Regions from separate parts of the Streptomyces sp. NPDC111628 genome, predicted to be linked through region 2. Evidence: riboswitches for the same ligand, from Rfam matches in the RefSeq annotation. Region 2 holds a riboswitch; the other holds the start of a gene.
What was found. A riboswitch is a leader RNA that binds a small molecule or an ion and turns the genes downstream of it on or off. The one in region 2 is predicted to bind thiamine pyrophosphate.

Region 1: it holds a riboswitch for thiamine pyrophosphate, as region 2 does, so the genes downstream of both, ACZ7MF_RS07655 (thiamine ABC transporter substrate-binding protein) here and thiO (glycine oxidase ThiO) in region 2, are expected to answer to the same signal.

The regions. Positions count from the first base shown of each region.
Region 1 is NZ_JBVKBZ010000001.1:1,580,395-1,591,989, reverse strand. Features, by position in the region: gene ACZ7MF_RS07670 (maleylpyruvate isomerase family mycothiol-dependent enzyme) at 1-392, opposite strand, end outside; gene ACZ7MF_RS07665 (ABC transporter ATP-binding protein) at 416-1,462, opposite strand; gene ACZ7MF_RS07660 (ABC transporter permease) at 1,465-3,159, opposite strand; gene ACZ7MF_RS07655 (thiamine ABC transporter substrate-binding protein) at 3,135-4,226, opposite strand; TPP riboswitch at 4,306-4,411, opposite strand; gene rlmN (dual-specificity RNA methyltransferase RlmN) at 4,452-5,582, opposite strand; gene ACZ7MF_RS07645 (phosphatidate cytidylyltransferase) at 5,738-6,916, opposite strand; gene frr (ribosome recycling factor) at 6,916-7,473, opposite strand; gene pyrH (UMP kinase) at 7,652-8,410, opposite strand; gene tsf (translation elongation factor Ts) at 8,615-9,451, opposite strand; gene rpsB (30S ribosomal protein S2) at 9,546-10,502, opposite strand; gene ACZ7MF_RS07620 (murein hydrolase activator EnvC family protein) at 10,774-11,460, shown strand; gene ACZ7MF_RS07615 (TetR/AcrR family transcriptional regulator) at 11,414-11,595, opposite strand, start outside.
Region 2 is NZ_JBVKBZ010000007.1:341,422-353,016, reverse strand. Features, by position in the region: gene fxsT (FxSxx-COOH system tetratricopeptide repeat protein) at 1-1,899, opposite strand, end outside; gene ACZ7MF_RS34185 (AAA family ATPase) at 1,899-2,915, opposite strand; gene ACZ7MF_RS34180 (VMAP-C domain-containing protein) at 2,912-4,840, opposite strand; gene pknB (Stk1 family PASTA domain-containing Ser/Thr kinase) at 4,985-6,940, opposite strand; gene ACZ7MF_RS34170 (thiazole synthase) at 7,133-7,930, opposite strand; gene thiS (sulfur carrier protein ThiS) at 7,933-8,133, opposite strand; gene thiO (glycine oxidase ThiO) at 8,130-9,371, opposite strand; TPP riboswitch at 9,369-9,480, opposite strand; gene ACZ7MF_RS34155 (NAD(P)/FAD-dependent oxidoreductase) at 9,565-10,851, shown strand; gene ACZ7MF_RS34150 (Rv2175c family DNA-binding protein) at 10,893-11,258, shown strand; gene thiE (thiamine phosphate synthase) at 11,398-11,595, shown strand, end outside.

The sequences.
Region 1 (11,595 bases), on a different contig from region 2:
TCATGGGTCATCCGCCGCGCCCAGAACCCCGCCGTGTCGAGACCGGCCCACGACCACGCGTGCGCGTCCGGACCGGCCTCCCGCAGGGCGCGGGCGACGACCTCGCCGGACTCCGCCAGCCACGCGTCCAGCGCCGCCGCGTCCCCGCTGACCGTGGGCCCCTCGGCGCCCGGCGCGCGGTCCACCGGGACGTCCTGCTCGGCGCGCGTGCCGACGATCAGCCCGGTCCAGCGCAGGGCCCGGCCCACGTGCCGCACCAGGTCCTCCAGGGTCCAGTCCGGGCAGGTCGGCACGGTGGCGGACAGGTCCGCGCCGGAGCCGACCACGGCTCTGAGCCCGGTCACCTGGTGAACGATTTCGTCGCAGTACCGGTCGTGTGCGAGGAGTGTCATGCCGTCACCCTACGAGCGGACGATCACCCGGGACCGTCCGATCGGCCGAGCACGACGACGTCCGCCGCGTCGAACTCCACCCCGACCGAGGCCCCGACCTCCGGCGCCGCCCGCAGCGCGCAGGCCGCCTCCAGACGGGGCGCGTCCTCGGGCTGGAGGTGCACGGCGACGTGCGTGCCGCGGAAGGTGCGGGCCGTGACCGTGCAGCGCAGGCCCTCCTCGGCGGGGACGACGCGGACGCCGGCCGGCCGCACGAGCACCGTCCGCGCGCCCTGCGGGGCGTCCTCGGGGACCGGCACCTTGCCCCACGGGGTGTCCGCGGCCTGTCCGACGACGGACGCCTCGGCCACGTTCTCGAAGCCGAGGAAACGGGCCACGAACGCGTCCGCCGGCCGCTGCCACACCTCCAGGGGCGTTCCCGACTGGGCGATCCGCCCGTCCCGCATCACCACGACCCGGTCGGCGAGCGCGAACGCCTCGCCCTGGTCGTGCGTCACGGCGAGCACCGTGGTGCCCAGCCGCCCGAACAGCTCCCGCAGTTCGACCACGAGGCGCTCCCGCAGCGAGCGGTCCAGCTGGCCGAGCGGCTCGTCCAGCATCAGCAGCCGGGGCCGGGGCGCGAGCGCGCGGGCCAGCGCCACCCGCTGCTGCTCCCCACCGGAGAGCGCGGCGACGGACCGGCGGGCGGCGTCCGGCAGTCCGACCAGGTGCAGCAACTCCGCCACCCGGGTCTGCTGCTCGGCCCGGGAGGCGCCGCGCATCCGCGGTCCGAAGGCGATGTTTCCGGCCACGTCCCGCTGCGGGAACAGCTGGTGGTCCTGGAACATCAGCCCGACCTCGCGTTTGTGCGCGGGCACCCCGGACTGGTCCCGGCCGTCCAGCGTCACCCGCCCGGCGTCCAGCGGCTGGAGTCCGGCGACCGCCCGCAGCAGCGTCGACTTGCCGCTGCCGCTGGGCCCGAGCACGCACACCACCTCGTGCTCGGCGACCCCCAGGCCGACGTCGTCGAGTACGGCCCGCCCGCCGAAGCGGACGGTCGCGCCTTCCAGGCTCAACAGGCTGGGCGCCATGTCTAGAACTCCCCGCTCCGGTCGGTCCGCAGCCGCTCCAGCACCACCAGGGCCATGGCGCACACCAGCATCAGAATCGTCGAAAGGGCCATCGCCTGGCCGTAGTTCATGTCCCCGGGCCGGCCCAGCAGGCGCGCCACGGCGACCGGCAGCGTCGGGTTGTCGGGCCGTGCGATGAACACGGTCGCGCCGAACTCCCCCAGCGACACGGCGAAGGCGAACCCGGCCGCGACCAGCAGCGCACGCCGCACCATGGGCAGATCCACCTCCCGCCACACCCGCCACGGCGACGCGCCCAGCACCGCGGCCGCCTCCCGCAGCCGTCCGTCCACCGCCCGCAGCACCGGCAGCATGGTCCGTACGACGAACGGGACGCCCACCAGCGCCTGCGCGAGCGGCACCAGGATCCAGGAGGACCTGAGGTCCAGCGGCGGTTCGTCCAGCGCGATCAGGAACCCGAACCCGACCGTCACGGCCGACACCCCGAGCGGCAGCATCAGCAGCGCGTCGAACCCGCGCACGAAACGGCCCGCGTCGCGCCGGGTGAGCGCGGTCGCGGCCAGCGCGCCGATCACGACGGCGATGACGGTGGCGGCGACGGCGTACTGGAGGGAGTTGCCGATCGCCTCGATCGGCGGGACGAGGAAGGCGCCGCCGTCCTCGCGGGTCAGCGCCCGGTAGTAGCCGAAGCCGGACGCGCCCAGCGACCGCTGGACCAGTACCGCCAGCGGCAGCACCAGCAGGACGGCGATGACGCCCAGGACGCCGGCGAGCAGCGCCCACTGTCCGGCTCCGCGCGGCCGGCGCGCGGTCGTGGCCGCGTCCACGAGCCGCAGCGCCGTCTCCCGCCGCCGCACCGTCCAGGCGTGCACCGCGAGGACGGCGACGACCGCCGCGAACTGGATCAGCGTCAGGACGGCGGCCGTGGACAGGTCGAAGACCTGCGAGGTCTGGCGGTAGATCTCCACCTCCAGGGTGGAGAAGGTGGGCCCGCCGAGGATCTGGACGACGCCGAAGGAGGTGAAGGTGAACAGGAAGACCATCAGCGCGGCGGCGGCCACGGCGGGCGCCAGCGCGGGCAGGGTGACCTGCGTCCAGGCCCGGGTCCGCGAGGCGCCGAGCATCCGGGCGGCCTCCTCCTGCCGCGGGTCGAGCTGCGACCACAGTCCGCCGACGGTGCGGACGACGACGGCGTAGTTGAAGAAGACGTGCGCGAGCAGGATCGCCCACACCGTGGTGTCCAGGCGCAGACCCCACAGCTCGTCGAGCAGCCCGCCGCGCCCGACCAGCGCCAGGAACGCCGTACCGACGACGACCGTCGGCAGCACGAACGGCACGGTCACCACGGCCCGCAGGACCTGCTTGCCGGGGAAGTCGAGGCGGGCGAAGACGTACGCGCCGGGCAGCGCGACGAGCAGCGTGAGCCCGGTGGACGCCAGCGCCTGCCAGGTGGTGAACCACAGCACGTGCCGCACGTCGGACTGCGCGAGCACGTCCCCGATCCGCCCGAGCTGCCAGACCCCGTCGACCTCCAGGCCGCGCGCGACGATGGCGGCGACGGGGTAGGCGAAGAACACCGCGAAGAACGCGACGGGCAGGGCCATGAGGCCGAGCCGAGCCGCGCTCCCGCGCGCGGTCCGCCCCGACCTCACCGGCTGCTTGCCGTCCCGGCTCACTTCAGTACGAGCGAGGTCCACGACTTGACCCACTGGTCGCGGTTGTCGGCGATCTTCGCCGGGTCGAGGGTCTGCGGGTCCTTCGCCTGCGGCCCGAACTTCGAGAACACCTCGGGGACCTGCGCGCCCTCCCGCACCGGGTAGACGAACATGTTCAGCGGCATGTCCTCCTGGAAGCTCTGGCTCAGCAGGAAGTCGAGGAGCGCCTTGCCTCCCTCGGGGTTCTTGGCGTTGCTGAGCAGACCCGCGTACTCGACCTGGCGGAAGCAGGTGCCGTCGGCGACACCCGTGGGGGCGGTGGCCGGCTGCGGGTCGGCGTAGACGACCTCGACGGGCGGGGAGGAGGCGTAGGACACGACGAGCGGACGGTCGCCCTTGGCCTTCTTGCCGCCGGCCGAGCCGGAGAACTCCTCGTTGTAGGCCTGCTCCCAGCTGTCGACGACCTTGACGCCGTTCGCCTTGAGCTTCTTCCAGTAGCCCTCCCAGCCCCCGTCGCCGTACTTGGCGGCGGTGCCGAGCAGGAAGCCGAGGCCGGGCGAGGAGCTGCCCGCGTTCTCGGTGACGAGCAGGTCCTTGTACTCGGGCTTGACCAGGTCGTCGAGGGTCTTGGGCGGGGTCAGCTTGTGCCGGCTGAAGTACGCCTTGTCGTAGTTGACGCAGATGTCGCCGGTGTCGACGGGCGTGACCCGGTGCTTGTCCAGGTCGGCCCGGTACTCGGGCCGGACCTGGTCGGACCCCTTGGCCTCATACGGCTGGAACAGGCCGTTGTCGAGGGCGCGGGACAGCAGCGTGTTGTCGACGCCGAAGAAGACGTCGCCCTGCGGGTTGTCCTTGGTGAGGATGGCCTTGTTCACGGCCTGCCCGGCGTCGCCGTCCTCCAGGACCTTGACCTTGTAGCCGGAGTTCTTCTCGAAGGCGGCGATGACGTCCTTGGACGCGGCCCACGAGTCGTGGCTGACCAGGGTCACGGTCCTGGAGCCGCCGGAGCCGCTGCCGTCGCCGCCGTCGTCGGACGATCCGCAGGCGGCCAGCGTGCCGACCATGCCGAGTCCGACGGCCAGGACACTGACCTTCTTGGTGATGCTCACTGAATTCCTCCTGGGTGACCAGGAGAAGACGCGGCCCCGCCCGGAACCCCTGGCGAGGGTCCCGGGCAGGGCGCAACAGCTCGAGTGGTGACCGATCTCCCTACCCAGAATGACCTGGGCCAGGTTCGGAGGGTCTGCGGCCGGTGCCGCACTCTCAGCGCTGTGGCGCTCCCCTGTCGGAATATGAAGATGTGATGACTTGAATCAGTACTGCCGCCGGTCAGGTTACCGCTCGCTCGCGGCGAGCTGACCACACGCCCCGTCGATCTCCTGCCCACGGGTGTCCCGGATCGTCACCGGCACACCGTGCGCCGCGATGGCCTCGACGAACGCCTTCTCGTCCTCGGGCCGGGACGCGGTCCACTTGGAGCCGGGCGTGGGGTTGAGCGGGATCAGGTTGACGTGCACGGGCTTGCCCCTGAGCAGCCGCCCGAGCCGGTCGCCGCGCCAGGCCTGGTCGTTGATGTCGCGGATCAGCGCGTACTCGATGGACAGCCGGCGCCCGGACTTCGCCGCGTACTCGAACCCGGCGTCCAGCACCTCGCGCACCTTCCACCGCGTGTTGACGGGGACGAGGGTGTCGCGCAGCTCGTCGTCGGGGGCGTGCAGGGAGATGGCGAGGCGGCACTTGAAGCCCTCGCCGGTGAAGCGGTGGATCGCGGGGACGAGACCGACCGTGGAGACGGTGATCCCGCGCTGGGAGAGTCCCAGCCCGTCGGGCTCGGGGTCGGTGAGCCGGCGGATGGCGCCCACGACCCGGTTGTAGTTGGCGAGGGGCTCGCCCATGCCCATGAACACGATGTTGCTGAGCCGCGCGGGGCCTCCCGGGACCTCGCCGTCCCTGAGCGCCCGCATGCCGTCCACGATCTGGTGCACGATCTCGGCGGTCGACAGGTTGCGGTCCAGGCCGGCCTGGCCGGTGGCGCAGAACGGGCAGTTCATGCCGCAGCCGGCCTGGGAGCTGATGCACATGGTCACCCGGTCCGGGTAGCGCATGAGCACCGACTCGACGAGCGTCCCGTCGAACAGCTTCCACAGCGTCTTGCGCGTGGTCCCCTGGTCGGTCGACAGGTGCCGCACGACCGTCATCAGCTCGGGCAGCAACGCTTCCCGCAGCCCCTCGCGCGAACCGGCGGGGATGTCGGTCCACTGCTCGGGGGCGTGCGCGTACCGCGCGAAGTAGTGCTGCGAGAGCTGCTTCGCACGGAACGGCTTCTCACCGATCGCGGCGACAGCCTCCTTGCGCTCGGCAGGCGTGAGATCGGCAAGGTGCCGCGGCGGCCGCTTCGCTCCGCGGGGTGCGGCAAAGATCAGCTCACCGGGGGCTGGACGGGCCACGGTCGGACAACTCCTCATGACGGCGGGCCTGTGGCAACCCCCCGCGTCTGCGGGGACAACGGCAGGGCCGTGCCGGAGCCAGGAGACCTCACGGGGACACCCCCGCGACAGCGGGGAACACGGAAGGGCCCGCAGCAGAAGCCGCAGGCCCTTCCCATGCTACCGGATGGCTGTCAACCCGACCCGACGAAGATCACCAGCAGCAGCCACGCCACCGGTGCCGTCGGGAGCAGGGAGTCCAGGCGGTCCATGATGCCGCCGTGGCCCGGCAGGAGGGTGCCCATGTCCTTGATGCCGAGGTCTCGCTTGATCATGGACTCGCCGAGGTCGCCCAGGGTGGCACTGACGGCGACCACGAGGCCGAGCAGCAGGCCCTGCCACCAGGTGCCGTCGTCGATCAGGAACTGCATGCACAGCGCGCCCGCCGCCATCGCGAACGCGACCGCTCCCAGCAGGCCCTCGCGGGTCTTGCCGGGGCTGATGCGCGGGGCGAGCTTCTTCTTGCCGAAGCGCCAGCCGACGGCGTAGGCCCCGGTGTCGCTGACGACCGTCAGTATCAGGAAGACGAGCACGCGCCAGGCACCGTCGTCGGCCGCCAGCATCATGGCGACGAACGTGGCCAGGAACGGCACGTAGAACGCGGCGAAGAGGCCTGCCGTGACGTCCTTGAGGTAGCCCTCGGGCGGCTCCGTCATCCGCCACACGAGGACCGCGAGCGCGGTGAGGGCCATGGCGACCCACGCGCCCTCGGCGCCGCGCGCGTAGCCGGCGACCACCATCGCCGCGCCGCCGATCGCGAGCGGTACGAGGGGCGCCTTGATGCCCTTGCGCTCCTCCAGCCGCTTGGTCAGCTCCCACAGGCCCACCACGACGGCAACCGCGATCACACCGACGAAGACCGCCTTGACGACGAACAGCGACGCGACGATCACCACGCCGAGGCCGACGCCGACCCCTATCGCCGCACCCAGGTCACGCCCCGCGCTCTTCTTCTGCGGCGGCGGCTGGGACGGCGCCGGCTGCGGGGCGTCGGGCATGGGCTCCGGATTCTGCGGCACCGCCGCATACGGCTGCGCCGACGGGTTCTGGTCGCGGTACGGCTCGTCGCGAACGGGCTGGTCGTGGAACGGCTCGTCCCGGAACAAGGGACCGCTCAGCCGAGCGGTCCCCTGGTCGTCGTCCTGGTCACCGCCGTGTTCGGGTACGTCGGGCACGATGGGCATGGGGCGAGTCTGCTGCGCGTAGTGCGCATCGTACGCGGGACCCGCCGGGCCGGCGCCCTGGACGGGTCCCTGGTCGGACGGCCCCCAGTACCCGGCTTGTGGCGGCGCTCCCCAGGAAGAGTCGTTCATCAGACCTCGAGCAGCTCCGCTTCCTTGTGCTTCAGGAGCTCGTCCACCTGTGCGACGTACTTGGCGGTGGTGTCGTCGAGCTCCTTCTCCGCACGGCGGCCCTCGTCCTCGCCGACCTCGCCGTCCTTGACCATCTTGTCGATGGCGTCCTTGGCCTTGCGGCGCACGGAGCGGATCGAGACCTTGGCGTCCTCGCCCTTGCTCTTGGCGACCTTGATGTACTCGCGGCGGCGCTCCTCGGTCAGCTCGGGGAACACCACCCGGATGATGTTGCCGTCGTTGCTCGGGTTGACGCCCAGGTCGGAGTCGCGGATCGCCTGCTCGATGTTGCGCAGGGCCGTCTTGTCGAAGGGGGTCACCACGGCCATGCGCGGCTCGGGCACGGAGAACGAGGCCAGCTGGTTGATCGGCGTCGGCGCGCCGTAGTAGTCGGCCACGATCTTGTTGAACATCGCCGGGTGCGCACGGCCGGTGCGAATCGCGGCGAAGTCCTCCTTGGCGACCACGACGGCCTTCTCCATCTTCTCCTCGGCCTCGAGGAGGGTCTCTTCGATCACCACTTGCTCCTGCGTGTCTTGAGTAGGCCCGGCTGCGGTTCCCTGGGGGCGGCGGCCGGCTGCGTCGCGTTCTTCCTGCACGGTTCCCGACCGGCGGGACATTGTCCATCCCCCGGTCCGGCCCCGTCCCGTCCGTCCCCCGGACAGGTGGCGTCCGCGGACGGGGGGTGTTCTCCGGTCAGTCCCGGCTGCCCTGGTCACCCACAAGCGTGCCGATCTTCTCACCCTTGACGGCGCGGGCGATATTGCCCTCCTTCAGCAGCTCGAAGACCACGATCGGAAGGCTGTTGTCGCGGCAGAGCGTGACGGCCGTGGCGTCGGCGACCTTCAGGTCGCGGGTGATGACCTCGCCGTAGCCGAGCGCGTCGAACTTCACGGCGTCCGGGTTGGTCTTGGGGTCGGAGTCGTAGACCCCGTCCACGCCGTTCTTGCCCATGAGCAGGGCCTCGGCGTCGATCTCGAGGGCGCGCTGGGCGGCGGTGGTGTCGGTGGAGAAGTAGGGCATGCCCATTCCGGCGCCGAAGATGACCACACGGCCCTTCTCCAGGTGGCGCACGGCGCGCAGCGGGATGTAGGGCTCGGCGACCTGGCCCATGGTGATGGCGGTCTGCACGCGGCAGTCGACGCCCTCCTTCTCCAGGAAGTCCTGGAGGGCCAGGCAGTTCATCACGGTGCCGAGCATGCCCATGTAGTCGGAACGGGCGCGGTCCATGCCGCGCACCTGCAGCTCGGCGCCGCGGAAGAAGTTGCCGCCGCCGATGACGATCGCGATCTGTGCGCCGTCCCGGACGACGGCCGCGATCTCGCGGGCGATGGCGTGCACCACGTCGGGGTCGACGCCCAGGCCTCCACCGCCGGAGAACGCCTCTCCGGACAGCTTCAGCATGAAGCGGCCGCTTACTTTGCCGTCGTCGCTCTTCTCGGCCTTGGTGCTCATGGAGTCTCGCCTCTTCTACTGGGTCACACACACGAAGAAGGCCACTGCCGGTGGGGGCGTTTTTCGCATCCCGTACGCGGCAATGGCCTCCTCGTCAGATCTGCTGTCGTCCGCCGCCGCGCGCGCGTGCGCCACGGCATGCGCGTACGGCGCCGACGACTTGCGTCGACCCTACCGGGGTCGCGCGTCCGTCGCGGTACGGACTCAGATGCCGACCTTGATGCGCGAGAAGCGCTTCAGGCTGACACCGGCCTCTTCCAGCACCTTCTGGACGGACTTCTTGTTGTCCAGGGCGTAGGGCTGGCCGAGCAGGGTGGCGTCCTTGAAGAAGCCGTTGAGGCGACCCTCGACGATCTTCGGCAGGGCGGCCTCGGGCTTGCCCTCGGCGCGGGTGGTCTCCTCGGCGACGCGGCGCTCGCTCTCGACGACCTCGGCCGGGACGTCCTCCTTGGAGAGGTACTTCGGCGCGAAGGCGGCGATGTGCTGGGCGACGCCCTTGGCGACCTCGGCGTTCGGCTTGTCCAGCTCGACGAGGACACCGATCTGCGGGGGCAGGTCGGGCATCGTGCGGTGCATGTACGCGGTCACGTAGCCGCCGGAGAACTGGGCGAAGCGGTCCAGGACGATCTTCTCGCCGAGGTTGGCGTTGGCCTCGTCCACGTAGGCCTGGACGGTCTTGCCGGGCTCGATCTGGGAGGCCAGCAGGGCCTCGAGGTCGGCCGGGGCAGCCTTGGCGACGTGCTCGGCGATGGCCGTGGCGACGTTCTGGAACTTCTCGCCCTTGGCGACGAAGTCCGTCTCGCACTTCAGCTCGACGATGACACCCGAGGTGTTGTCGTCGGCGATGATCGAGACGACGGCGCCGTTCTCGGCAGAGCGGCCCTCGCGCTTGGCGACGCCCTTCTGGCCCTTGATGCGGAGCGCCTCGACGGCCTTCTCGACGTTGCCCTCGGCCTCGTCCAGCGCCTTCTTGCAGTCCATCATGCCGGCGCCGGTGAGCTCACGGAGCTTCTTGACGTCGGCGGCGGTGTAGTTCGCCATGATTCCGGAATCTCTCTCGAAGTCTGAAGATCTACGGGCCGGACGGCGGGGGCTGTGTGGCCCCCGCCGTCCGGCACCCGAAGGTGGTGAGGGGTCAGGCCTGCTCGGCGTCCGCGGCCGGAGCGTCGGCGGCGGGCGCCTCGGCGGGAGCGGCCTCGGCAGTGGGGGCCTCGGCAGCCTCAGCGACGGGGGCCTCGGCGGCAGGCGCCTCGGCGGCAGGGGCCTCGGCCGGCTTCTCGGCGGCCTCGGCGTCGTCCTTCTTCTCGGCCTTCTCGGCCTTCTCGCCCTCGAGCAGGTCGCGCTCCCACGCGGCGAGCGGCTCACCGGCGGCCTTGTCACCCTTGGCACCACCGGCGGCACCGGAGCGGGCGATGAGGCCCTCGGCGACGGCGTCGGCGATCACGCGGGTGAGCAGGGTGACGGAACGGATCGCGTCGTCGTTGCCCGGGATCTTGTAGTCGACCTCGTCGGGGTCGCAGTTGGTGTCGAGGATGGCGACGACCGGGATGTTGAGCTTCCGGGCCTCGCCGACCGCGATGTGCTCCTTCTTGGTGTCCACGATCCAGACGGCGCTGGGCACCTTGGACATCTCGCGGATACCGCCGAGGGTCTTCTCCAGCTTGGCCTTCTCGCGGGAGAGGACCAGCAGCTCCTTCTTGGTGAGGCCGGAGGCGGCCACGTCCTCGAAGTCGATCTGCTCGAGCTCCTTCAGGCGCTGCAGGCGCTTGTAGACGGTCGAGAAGTTGGTGAGCATGCCGCCCAGCCAGCGCTGGTTGACGTAGGGCATGCCGACGCGGGTGGCCTGCTCGGCGATGGCCTCCTGCGCCTGCTTCTTCGTGCCGACGAACATGACCGTGCCGCCGTGGGCGACGGTCTCCTTGACGAACTCGTAGGCGCGGTCGATGTACGACAGCGACTGGAGCAGGTCGATGATGTAGATGCCGTTGCGCTCGGTGAAGATGAAGCGCTTCATCTTCGGGTTCCAACGGCGGGTCTGGTGACCGAAGTGGACGCCGCTTTCCAGCAGCTCCCGCATCGTGACGACGGCCATGGCCGTATCTCCTTGATTTTCTCGGTTGTGCCGCGTGAGCCGGACGGCTCCCGCGCCTGACGCCCGCGACGCGCCTGCCACTAGGGACCGAGGGGCGCTGACACGAACCTGGTGGGGCCTCGTGTCGGGGCGTGCGAAGTCGACCCGGTGACCCGGATCGCCACCAGAAGTGTACGGGACCCGCGGGGCACCGGGCGACGCGGCTGTCCACAACCGGGGCGCGGTCCACAGGGCCGGGCGGCGGTCGGCCCTGGTGCGGGACGGTGCCCGTATGCGAACGAGGCGATGGGTGAGGGCGTGTGCCCGAGTGGTGGTGCTGTCGGCCGTCCTGACTGCCCCGGCCGCGCCGGGTGTCCAGGCCGCGGGGCCGCCGCGCCCGGCGACGGCTGCGGCGGTGCGGGGTCTGCCGGACGCGGTGGGCCCGGCGGGCCCGGTGGACCCGGCGGTGCCGCCCGTGGCCCGGCACTGGCCGGTCGGCACACGGCCGGCAGTCCTGCGGGGCTGGGACCCGCCGGCGACCCCGTACGGACCGGGGCACCGCGGCGTGGACCTTGCCGCGAACGGCGGGGCGCCGGTACGCGCGGTGGCCGCGGGGCGGGTGTCGTTCGCGGGGCCGGTCGGGGGCCGGGGCGTGGTCTCGGTGGAACTGACGGGAACGGGCGAACCACCCTTGCGGACGACGTTCGCCCCCGTCGAGGCGGCCGTGGGCAAGGGTGACGAGGTCGCGGCCGGGGAGCTGCTCGGCACGGTGCAGCCGACCGGTTCGCACTGCACGGCCTGTCTGCACTGGGGTCTGCTGCGGGGCGAGGTCTATCTGAACCCGCTGTCCCTGCTCCCGCCGTGGCTGCTGGACACGGGTCCGTCGAGGCTGCTGCCGGTGGCGGGGGTGCCGTTGCCCGGCCGCGGGGAGATCAGCCCCGCACGCCGCGCAAGGCCATGGAGACCGCCGCCTCCGTGATCGCCCCGGGCTCCTCCGCCGCGCCCAGTTCGATCCGCCGTACGGCCGCGTCCACGACGCCCTGGAGGAGCATCGCCGCCAGCCGCGGCTGGCCGTGCCCCATCTCGCCCAGCGCCTCGACGATCATCGCGATCA
Region 2 (11,595 bases):
GACGCCGACCGGGTGAGAGGCGGACTCGGCCACGGATGGATCCCTTCCCGCTGTGTGCCGTGACTGTTCCCCCGTCGGCGCGGACGTCCCCCCGGTCCGGGTGCCGGGACCGGCCGGACGGGGGCGGCCGGCGCCCGTTTCGATGGCTCCGCTGGCGGATGTGGTGTCAGTCACACCGTCATCGTATGGCGACTTTGCGTCACCATCTCCCCCGGGCCGGTGCTGCCGGGAGATGAGGTCCCGCAGCTCGCGCGCGCGGGCCGCGAAGCCGCCGCCCAGGGCGTCGGCGACCGCCGCGTCGACCTTGGCGAAGGGCAGGCTCTCGACGCTGATCCGGGAGGGCAGCCCCCGCGAGGGATCGGTGAGCGTGGCGTCGAAGCGGTACGGCGCCGAGGAGTGCTCCGCCAGATAGCCCGACACGGCCGTCAGGACCCGGCGGCTCTCCTGCCGGTGCAGCGAACCCAGCAGCAGCGACCGCACGGTCTCGGGAAAGTCGAACTCGGTCTGTTCGGCCGGACGGGGCTGCGCCGGCACCGGGTGCAGCAGGCCGGACAGGAAGACCTCCGCCAGATGCGAGGGGGTCGTGCGCGGCGCCATGACCTGCTGCACCAGGCGCATCACCGGCAGGAACAGCGGCGCGGCGGCGAGATATCCGGCCAGTTCGAACGCCTGGGGCGAGGCCTCCGCGCGAAACGCCAGCACCCGGTCGAGGGGCGACAGCCGCTCGTCCCGCACCGAAGGCCCGGGACCGTCCGGCCCCGGACCGCCCGCACCCGGACCGCCCGGCCCCGGCCCCGGCTCCGGGCGCGGGACGGCGTCGGCCCGTACCGCGTACCCCTGGAACGGCGAGGACTCCGGGCGCGCGACCAGCCGTGCCCACATCTGCAGGGCCGCCGGGGCGAGTTCGACCACCGGCACCAGCAGTCCCGGCCGGTGGGCGTCCGCGCGCAGGTCCGCGTTGGGGATGCCGGGCCGGGAGGCCTTGAGCGCGACGGGGAGCGGGCGCAGCGCGGTGCGGTGCCACAGCCGCCGGTCGAGCGGCTGCACCAGCGCCGTCGGGCCGCCGCGCGCCCAACGGGCCAGCAGCCGGTGCACCGCGCCGGAGCCCCACCCGGGGCCGATCGCGTCACTGAGGACCAGGACCGCGCCGCGCGGGGAGCGGTGCAGCCGTCGGTCCGCGCCGGTGGCGGTCCGCGGGGCGCCGCCGTCCGGCCACGGCGGCGGCGTGGTGCGCACCGTCACGGAGCCGCCCGGCAGGTGCTCCAGCCAGCGCACGGCGAGGGAGCGGAAGGCACCCACCCGGCGCAGCACCGCGCGCAGTTCGGCCACCGCGCCGTCCCACAGCACCATCGACTCGCCGGTGTCCACCACGAGTACCAGGTCCAGCCAGGGTTCCTCCGCCGGGACCAGCACCGGCTCCCAGACGTCGGTCTCGGCCGCCCGGTCGGCCGTCGCCTCCTCGTCCAGCCGGTGCCGGACGCTGGACGCGGCCCGCCGCCGCAGCGGCCGCAGGGCCTTGGCCAGCTCCGCCGTCCGGGCCAGCGGCCGCACCCCCGGGGAGCGCACCAAAAGCGCCGGTACGGGGGCGCCCGTACGGCCGTCCGGCGCGCCGCTGCTCCGCACGTGCAGCCGGGGCTCCCCGGCCCCCGGCGCGGCCCCCTCGGGCCAGGTGTCCTCCGGCGCCGGCCCCGGCGGGTCCGCCGGGTCCCGGACACCCGGCCGGCGGCGCGGTGAGCCCGGCTCCAGCTGGCCCGCGATCCCGGACAGCCGGGGTGCGCCACTGGCCGGCCGGGCGGGCTCCGGGTCGTGGGGCGCGTGCGCCAGCCGCGCCGCGAGCCACAGGACCTCGGCGATCTCCCGGGCGTCCGGAGCGGGTCGCTCCGGAGGTTCGTACGGCATCAGGGCCCCGTCTCCAGGTGCCGCCACAGGGTGCGCAGCAGGTCCTGCCACTGCTCCGGGTCCTCGTCGGCGCCGGCCCGCGCCAGCTGGATGGCGCTCAGCAACTGGTCCACGGCGACGCTCCCGTTGCCCTGCTCCGCGAGGAACGCCTCCACCAGAGGTGCCGCCTCCTCCAGCGCGTCGGCGCCCAGGTGCGCGGCGACGATCGCCGCCAGCCGGTCGGGACCCGGCTGCTCGATGTCGTAGCGCAGGCAGCGCCGGGCGAAGGCCGCGGGGAACTCCCGCTCCTCGTTGGAGGTGATCACCACGAACGGGAAGGCCCAGCACTCCACCTCGCCGTCCGTCACCGGGGCGCTCTGCCCGTCCGCCGTCCGCACCGGGACGGTGCGCTGCTCCGGCGGCAGCCGCAGCAGCTCCTCGACGGTGAAGCGGCCCTCCTCGAACACGGTGAGCAGGTCGTTGGGCAGATCGATGTCGCTCTTGTCCAGCTCGTCGACGAGCAGGACCCGCGGCCGGTGGCGGGGCAGCAGTGCCGTGCCCAGCGGCCCGAGCCGCAGGAAACGGCCGATGTCGCCGGTGCCGCCCCCGGTCTCCAGTCCGGCGCGGCGCAGGTTGGCCTCGTGCAGCCGGCCGATGGCGTCGTAGGCGTACAGGCCGTCCCGCAGGGTGGTGCGCGAGGTCACCGGCCAGTGCAGGACGGGGCCGAGGCCCAGCTCGTAGGCGACCGCGTGCGCGAGGGTGGACTTGCCGGTGCCCGGGCGCCCGGTCAGCAGCAGCGGGCGGCGCAGCAGCAGGGCCGCGTTGACCGCGTCGACCAGGCCGTGGTCCACCTGGAAGACCCGCCCGCGCCGGGTGTCGGCGGGCTGCGGTGGCACGGGCTCGTCCTGCGGCGGCATGCCCTGTTGCAGCGGGCGCCAGCTCGGCGGGTCGGGCAGCCGTTCGATGCCGTTGTGCGGGACACCGTCACCGCGGTAGATCCACCACGCCGGCGGCTGCGGGGCTGCGGGCTCGGTCACGACGGGGCACCTCCGGGAGCGGGAGCTGGTGGGGTCAGGGGCGTGTGCGGGGGCAGCCGGTCGAACGGGTCCCACAGGAAGCCCAGGCGCAGCCCGCCCCCGACCCGCGGCCGGGCCGCACCGGGCCGGGACGACCACTCCCCGCGGCGGGCCCGCAGCACCTCCCCGGGCAGCGTGCGCGCCCCGGCGGTCCGCAACCGGTCCGGCAGGTCGGCGGCGACGGACGGCCCGTCCTCCTCGTCGTGCGCCCACACCAGGGCGGGCACCCCCGCGTCCAGCGCCGCGTCGAACTCGGCGTCGGGGGCCCGCCTGCGCGGCACCCGTGGCGGGAACCCGAGGACCAGGGCCAGCGGTCCGTCGTCCGCGTACAGGGCGGAGAACAGGGCCTCGTAGGACGAACCGTCCTGGTTCCGGGCGGGGACCACCGCGACCACGCCCTCTCCGGAGAGTGCGGACAATGCCTTCATCCTGTCCCACTTACGGGACCAGTTATGCCCCCAGTCGACCCATTCCGACGCGTTCTGGCGCTCGAGGCTGCGCACGGCGACCGGGTGCACCACCCCCAGACGCACCTCCGCGCCGCTCGGCGTCGTGATCGGCAGGCCGTCGACCGGCCGGCCCAGCAGCTCGCGGGGCAGGACGAACTCCACGAACAGGTCCGGGGAGTCGATGGCCTTCTCCCGGCGCATCCGGATGATCTCGTCCACCACGAGCCGCTCCAGCCGCCCCAGCCGCATGGCCTCGGTGTACTGCTGCACGGCCTCCCGCGGGGCGCCCTCGTGCTGCCGGAAGACGTCGAGCAGGTAGTGCCGGCCCGGCGAGGCCGGAGTGACCCGGAAGGTGGCGTACGTCCACCGGGTGCCCGCCCCGCCGGGACGCACCCGGCGCTCAAGGAGCGGACCGGGATCGACGGCGGGGGTGCAGTGCCCCGCCCGCCCGCGCACCCAGCGGGCCAGCTCCTGCCCGCGGGGCCCGGGGACCCGCCGGGACAGCGCGGCGACGAAGGTCAGCAGCGGCGGCACCGGCCGGCCCGCCTGGGCGATGTGCCGCAGGTCGTGCACGATGCCGAGGATGTCCTCGGGGGAGCCCTGCCAGGGGCGGCGCACCGGCCCGAGCGCGTCGTCGCGCAGGGCCACCAGACCGGGCATCGCGAGCCGGCCGTCGAGCAGCAGCCGGTAGAGGTCGTCCATGGCCTCGTCGTCGAACGGGCCGTCGTCCGGGTCCGGCGTCCCCGGCGCGGGCAGCGGCGCGACACGGTCGCCGGACAGCGCCAGCGCCGCCCGTAACGGGGGCCAGTCGCGGGCCAGCCGCTCCAGCGGGATCATCCAGGTCACGCCCGCCTCGGGCGACTTGTCGCGCAGTACGGCGAGCCCGGCGACGCGGGACGTCGTGGCGTCCCGGACCCCGCAGCCGCTGTAGCCGCGGGCCACCCGGCGGCCGGTGTCCGGCGCGTCGTTCAGCTGGATCAGCGCGGACTCCGGGCCGCCCCGGCCGGCCATCAGGCAGTCCGCCCACACCCCGTGCGGCTGGCCCTGTGGATAGCCGTACACCTGCATGGGCCGCTTGGCGGCGTAGCCGCCGGTGGAGAGATGGGCGTGCGAGGTGGGGAAGCGGCCGCCCGCCTGCCCCAGGTCGCCGTGCAGGGTGAGCACCGAGACGTCCTCGTGGTAGGTCCCGCCGGTGTAGCGGTGCCCGCCGCCCGGGGAGCCGGTCAGCTTCAGCCCGCTGCTGAGGGTCACCGTGACGGTGGCGTGCGGGTCGTCCTCCAGGCGTCCGCCCATGGCCGACGTCACGACGTGGGCGCAGGTCAGCACGTAGCGGGGCGGGACGATGACCCCGCCGCCGACCGGGTTGCCGGCCGGGCCGAGGATGCTCACCTGCCAGTCGTCGGTGACGGCCGTCCGTACGACCGGTTCCGCCGTCAAGACGCCCTCCCCCCGTCCGCCACCGCAGGCCCCGACCGTCTGCGGAGCCGCCATAGTAGCGGTCCCCGCCGGGGGAAGCAGAGGGGGCAACAGCCCTTTGCGCACGCCCCGTTGACCAGGTGTCCGGCCTGATCGGCCGCCGGGTCAGCGGATCGTGATGGTGACCGTCGACCCCTCGGGAGCCGAGTCCCCGCCGTCCACGGACTGCTCCTTCACGGTGTCGCCGAACAGCCCGAGCAGCCCGCGGTCCTCGTCCACCTCGAAGCCCGCGTCCTCGAGCTTCTGCTTGGCGTCGTCCACGCTGTCCCCGACCACGTCCGGGACCTCGATCATCCGGGGCCCCTTGGACACCGTGAGCGTCACCGTGTCCCCCTCGGCGGCCCGGCCGCCCGGCTCCGGCGTCTGCCGGGCCACCTGGCCGCTGTCGTACTCCGAGTTCACCCGCTCGTCGGCGACCTTCACCTTCAGGCCGGCCCCCTCCAGCTCGGCCCGTGCCTCGTCCAGGTCGTCGCCGGTGACGTCCGGGACGTCGACGGGGCTGCCCTTGCTGACGACCAGGGCGACCGCCGAGCCCGCGCGCACCGTGGTGCCGGACCCGGGCTTGGTGGAGATCACGAAGCCCTTGGCCACCTCGCCGCTGAACGCCCGGGTCACCATGCCCGGCTCCAGCCCCTCGTCCTCGAGCAGCGTCCGGGCCTTGTCCAGCCGGTAGCCCGTCACGTCCGGCAGCTTCACGGTGTCGGGGCCGTCGGAGACGGTGAGCGCCACCGAGTCGTTCTTCCGGATGCGGTCGCCCACCCCGGGGTCGGTGCTGATGACCTTGCCGCGCTCCACGGTGTCGCTGTAGGCGTGCCGCACCTTGCCGACGTCGAGACCGGCGTCGTCCAGCCGGTCCCGGGCCTGGGCCTCGGTCTTGGACAGCAGCGGCGGCACCTTGGTGAACTGGCCGGAGTTGATGTACCAGACGCCCGTGCCGACCCCGAGCACCAGCAGGACGGCCACGACGATCGTCAGCGGCCCGCGGCGCAGCCGCAGCCGCCGGGACGGGGAGGGAGCCGGCGGGGGAGCGGCGAGCCGGCTGGTGTGGTTGATCCCGTCCGAGGCGAAGCGGCCGTCCGGGCCGGCGGACTCGTCGTCCTCGTTGACGGGCAGCGGCCGGGGCATCGTCAGCGCGCGCGGGATCACGCTCGTGCGGTCGTCGGCGTTGTCGTGCTCCGCGGCGAGCGCCTGCGGCGGCACCGCGTCCAACTGGGCCGCGCTCAGCGACTCACGCGCCTCGCGGGTCCGCGCGAGCAGCGCCACGGCGTCGTGCGGCCGGATCTCCGGGTTGCGCGCGGTCGCCGCGGCCACCAGCTCGTCCAGCTCGTACGCCATCTCCGGCACGGCGGCCGACGGCGGCGGCACGTCCTCGTGGAGGTGCTTGTAGAGCACCGCAGCGGGGGAGTCCCCGTCGTGCGGCTTGGCGCCGGTCAGCATCTCGTACAGCACGACACCGCACGCGTACACGTCGACCCTGGGGTCGGCGGTGCCGTGCTCGATCTGCTCGGGCGCCAGGTAGGAGACGGTGCCGAGGACGGCACCGGTGGTGCTGGTCACGGTGTCCACGGCGCGGACCAGGCCGAAGTCGGCGACCTTGACCCGGCCGTCGTCACCTATCAGCACGTTCTCCGGCTTCATGTCCCGGTGCACGAACCCCGCGCGGTGCGCGGCGCCGAGGGCGGCCAGGACCGGCTCCACGATGTCCAGCGCGGCCCGCGGCCTGAGCGCCCCGCGCTCGCGCAGCACGTCGCGCAGGGTGCAGCCCGCGATGTACTCCATCGCCAGGTAGACGTACGCCCCCTCGGCCCCCTGGTCGAAGACCTGGACGACATTGGGGTGGTCGAGCCGGGCCACCGACTTGGCCTCGCGGATGAACCGCTCGACGAAGGTGGCGTCGGTCGCGAGCGTCGGGTGCATCACCTTCAGCGCGAGCACGCGGTCCAGGCGGGTGTCCACGGCCCGGTAGACCGTGGCCATCCCGCCGACCGCGATCCGCGCCTCGACGCGGTACCGGCCGTCGAGCACCTGCCCGACGAGAGGGTCCTGAAGGGTCGTGTCCACGCAGGTGAGTGTACGAGCCACCACGGACACCCCGCCTCGCCGAACGGAATAGGACCGGTACTGCAGCGCATCTGTGACGCTTCCCACGCACCGTGCGCCGCCGACGGTGAGGCACCACGACGGGTCGGGCCACCTCTTGGCCGGAAACGGGTGGTGCGCGGGTGGGAGACAAAACCTCAGTACAGCGCAGGCTCACTGAAAGGCGGGCCGCTCCGGATCCAGCACCGCCAAGCCCTCCGCAGGAGACGACGCCTCGGCGAAATGCCGCCGCGGAATCCGCCCGGCCCGCCGGGCCAACCGCCCCGCCTCCACCGCGGAGCGCATCGCGGAAGCCATCAGCACCGGCTCCTGCGCCCGCGTCACCGCCGAGGCCAGCATCACACCCGCGCACCCCAGCTCCATCGCCAGCGCCACGTCCGACGCCGTACCGGCCCCGGCGTCCAGGATCACCGGCACGCGCGCGTGCTCCACGATCAGCTGGAAGTTGTGCGGGTTGCGGATCCCGAGCCCGGACCCGATCGGCGAGCCCAGCGGCATGATCGCCGCGCACCCGACGTCCTCCAGCTTCCGCGCGAGCACCGGGTCGTCGTTGGTGTACGGCAGTACGGTGAACCCGTCGTCCACCAGCGTCTCCGCCGCGTCCAGCAGCTCGACCGGGTCCGGCAGCAGGGTGCGCTCGTCGGCGATGACCTCCAGCTTGACCAGGTCCGTGCCGAGCGCCTCGCGCGCGAGGCGGGCGGTGAGCACCGCCTCCCCGGCCGTGAAGCAGCCGGCCGTGTTCGGCAGCACCCGGATGCCGAGCCGCTCCAGCACGGACAGCACGGAGCCGTGCACCGAGGCGTTCACCCGCCGCATCGCGACGGTCGTCAGCTCCGTCCCGGAGGCCACCAGCGCGCGCTCCAGCACGTCCAGGCTGGGCGCCCCGCCCGTACCCATGATCAGGCGGGACGCGTACGTCGTGCCGCCGAGGACGAAGGGATCGTCGGCCATGGTCAGCCTCCTTGGACGGCGGTGAGGATCTCGACACGGTCGCCGTCGGCCAGGGCGGTGGCGGACCACCGCGCGCGCGGGACGACGGTCTCGTTCAGGGCGGCGGCCACCCCGGACGGGGCCGCGGTGAGCGTGCCCACCAGCGCGCCCAGGGCGGTCCCGGGAGCCACCTCGCGCGGCTCGCCGTTGACGGAGATGTTCATGCGGGCTGCTCCGAGAGGTGCGGGAGTGGGGAAGGCGCGGCGTCGGCACCGAAGCGCCGGGGCGTGAAGGGGCGGGCCTCCTCCGGCAGCTCCCCGGTGGTCAGGGCGTGCGCCATGACGTCGCCGGTGACGGGGGTGAGCAGGACGCCGTTGCGGTGGTGACCGGTGGCCAGCAGCAGGCCGTCCAGAGCGGTCGGGCCGAGCAGCGGGGCGTTGTCCGGGGAGCCGGGACGCAGACCCGCGCGGGTCTCCGTCAGGGGCAGCTCCGTGATGCCGGGCACCAGCTCGTGCGCGTCGCGCAGCAGTTCGTAGACGCCGCCCGCGGTGACCGTCGTGTCCCAGCCCAGCTCCTCGCTGGTCGCGCCGACGACCAGCTCGCCGCTCTCCCTGGGCACCAGGTAGACGTGGTTGCCGCGCACCACGGCGCGCACGGTCCGGTTCAGCAGCGGCGCCCGCACCGCCGTCCGCGGCATGGTCAGCCGCAGCACCTGCCCCTTCACCGGCCGCACCGGCGGCAGTACGGCCTCCGGCACGCCCTCGAGCCGCCCGCTCAGGCTGCCCCCGGCCAGCACCACCTGCCCGGCCTCCAGGGCGGTGCCGGCGGCGGTGACGACGCCCGTGGCCCGGTCCCCGCGCCCGACGGTGAGCCGCTCGGCCCACACCCGGTGGAAGACCACGCCCTGGCGTTCGCAGGCGGCCACCAGTGCGTGGGCGAGGCGGCGCGGGTCGATCTGGTGGTCGCCGTCCACCCGGAGCCCCCCGCGCACGCCCGGCGCGAGCATCGGCTCCAGGCGCCGGCACTCGCGCCCCGACAGCCACTCGGACTCCAGGCCGGACCGCTGTTGGAGCGCGTGCAGTTCGCGCAGGTGGGCGCGGTCGTCGGCGTCCAGCGCGACGGCGAGCGTGCCGCAGCGCCGGTAACCGAGGTCGTGACCGGTCAGCTCGGTCAGCTCGGCCGCGAACTCCGGGTAGCGGCGGGCCGAGGCGAGGTTCAGCGCGAGCAGCGTCTCCTCGCCGTAGTGCAGCTCCGTGACGGCGGCCAGCATCCCGGCCGCCACCTGGGCCGCCCCGCCGCCCGGCTCGGGGTCCACGAGGGCGGTGACCAGCCCGCGGCGCGCGGCCCGCCAGGCGGTGACGAGCCCGATGATCCCGCCGCCGACGACGAGCACGTCGGGTGTACGGGGTGTACGAGGCGGGTGCGGAGGTGTGTGTGATGAAGACGACAACGGAGACGACATGGGCGTCCAGCCCCTCCCTTCGCCGGCATGACCCGGATCAGGTTCGTACGGTCGGAGGCCGCCAGCCTCCCTCTCAGCCCGGTGCGTCCGGGCTCCCGCGAGTGCCTTGCGTCGGCCACCCTAGCCCGCGGCGCGTCGCACGGGTAAGGGAGCCTCACCGACCGGAGGAACGCCGGGTGTCTATGGTGATCGGGTGAGCGAGCAGACGCGGGAACGGGGTCGAGGACGGCGGCCGGCGGCGGACGCGGAGCGCCGGGTGGTCGTGGTGGGCGCCGGGATGGCGGGCGTGCAGACCGCGGTCGCCCTGCGGGAACAGGGCTTCACCGGCCCGGTGACCCTGATCGGCGCGGAGCCGCACCAACCGTACGACCGCCCCCCGCTGTCCAAGGCCGTCCTGCTCGGCACCGCCGAGGGCTCCGCCTTCGACGTCGACTTCGAGGCCCTCGGCATCACCCTGCGGCTGGGCTGCGAGGCCCTGGGCGTCCGCCCCGCGGAGCACGTCCTGGACACCTCCGAGGGGCCCGTGCCCTACGACGTCCTCGTCCTGGCGACCGGCGCCGAACCGGTCCGGCTCCCCGGCGCCGAGGGCGTGCCCGGCGTGCACCTGCTGCGCACCCTGGACGACGCGGAACGGCTGCGTCCGGTGCTCGCCCGGCAGCACGACGTCGTGGTCGTCGGCGCGGGCTGGATCGGCGCCGAGTTCGCCACCGCCGCGCGCGAGGCGGGCTGCGCGGTGACCGTGGTGGAGGCCGCCGACCGGCCGCTGGCCGACGCGCTGCCCGCCGAGGTCGCCGCACCGATGACCGCCTGGTACGCCGACGCAGGCGCCGAACTGCGCACCCACGCGCGCGTGGAGCGCGTCGAGCCCGGCGGCCCCGGTGAGTCCGGCAGGGTCGTCCTCGCCGACGGCACCCGGCTGCCCGCCGACGCGGTCGTCGTCGGCATCGGCGCCCGCCCGGCCACCGGCTGGCTCGCCGGGTCCGGCATCGCCCTCGGTGCGCACGGCGAGGTCCTGGCCGACGACCGTCTGCGCACCTCCGCGCCGGACGTCCACGCGGTCGGCGACTGCGCCTCCTTCCCCTCCGCGCGCTACGGCGAGCGGCTGCTGGTGCACCACTGGGACAACGCCCTCCAGGGCCCGCGCACGGTCGCCGCCGACATCGTCGGCGCCCCGGGCGGCGAGGTCCCGGCGGCCTACGACCCGGTGCCCTACTTCTGGTCCGAGCAGTTCGGCCGCTTCGTCCAGTACGCCGGTCACCACACCGCCGCCGACACCACCCTGTGGCGCGGCGACCCCGCGAGCCCGGCGTGGACGGTCTGCTGGCTGCGCGAGGGCCGCCTGATCGCCCTGCTCGCGGTGGGCCGCCCCCGCGACCTGGCACAGGGCAGGCGCCTGATCCAGGCGGGTACGCCGATGGACCCGGAGCTGCTGGCCGACCCGGCGAAGCCGCTGAAGGCGGCGACGGCGGCCACGGCGTAGCCAGGTTTCCGACTGTCAGTGCCAGGTGGCAGGCTGGAGGCGTGACCGAGATTGACGCAAAGACCGATGCTCTCGTGCCCGCCTGGCTCACCGTTCCCGACATCGCCGAGATGCTCGGCGTCGAGGTGACCCGGGTACGCCAGCTGATCAAGGAGGGCCAGCTCATCGCCGTACGCCGTGGTGAGAACCGCGCGCTGCACATCCCGGCGGCCTTCATCGACGAGGACAAGGTCGTCAAGGGCCTGGTCGGGACCCTGACGCTGCTGCGGGACGACGGCTTCACGGCCGAGGAGATGCTGGAGTGGCTCTTCACGCCCGACCCGAGCCTGCCCGGCACCCCCGCCCAGGCGCTGAGTGAGAATCGCGGTACGGAGGTGAAGCGCCGCGCCCAGGCGCTCGCCGTCTGACCTCCACCACCGATCCGGCACCACCGATCCGCCACACCGCCCGGCGTGCGGGCCACGCACGCCGGGCGCCGTGCCCGTACGCCACCGTCGTGGGGCCCGTCACGGGCCCACGCCACCGAACGACCGGGGGACCACCCGCATGCCCGACACCGCCCCGACCGCCGCCCGCGCCCGGCTCGCCGACGCCCGGCTCTACCTGTGCACGGACGCCCGCCGGAGCCAGGGCGACCTGCCCGAGTTCCTGGACGCCGTGCTCGCCGGCGGCGTCGACATCGTGCAGCTGCGGGACAAGGGAATGGAGGCGGCGGAGGAACTGGAGCACCTGGCGGTCTTCGCC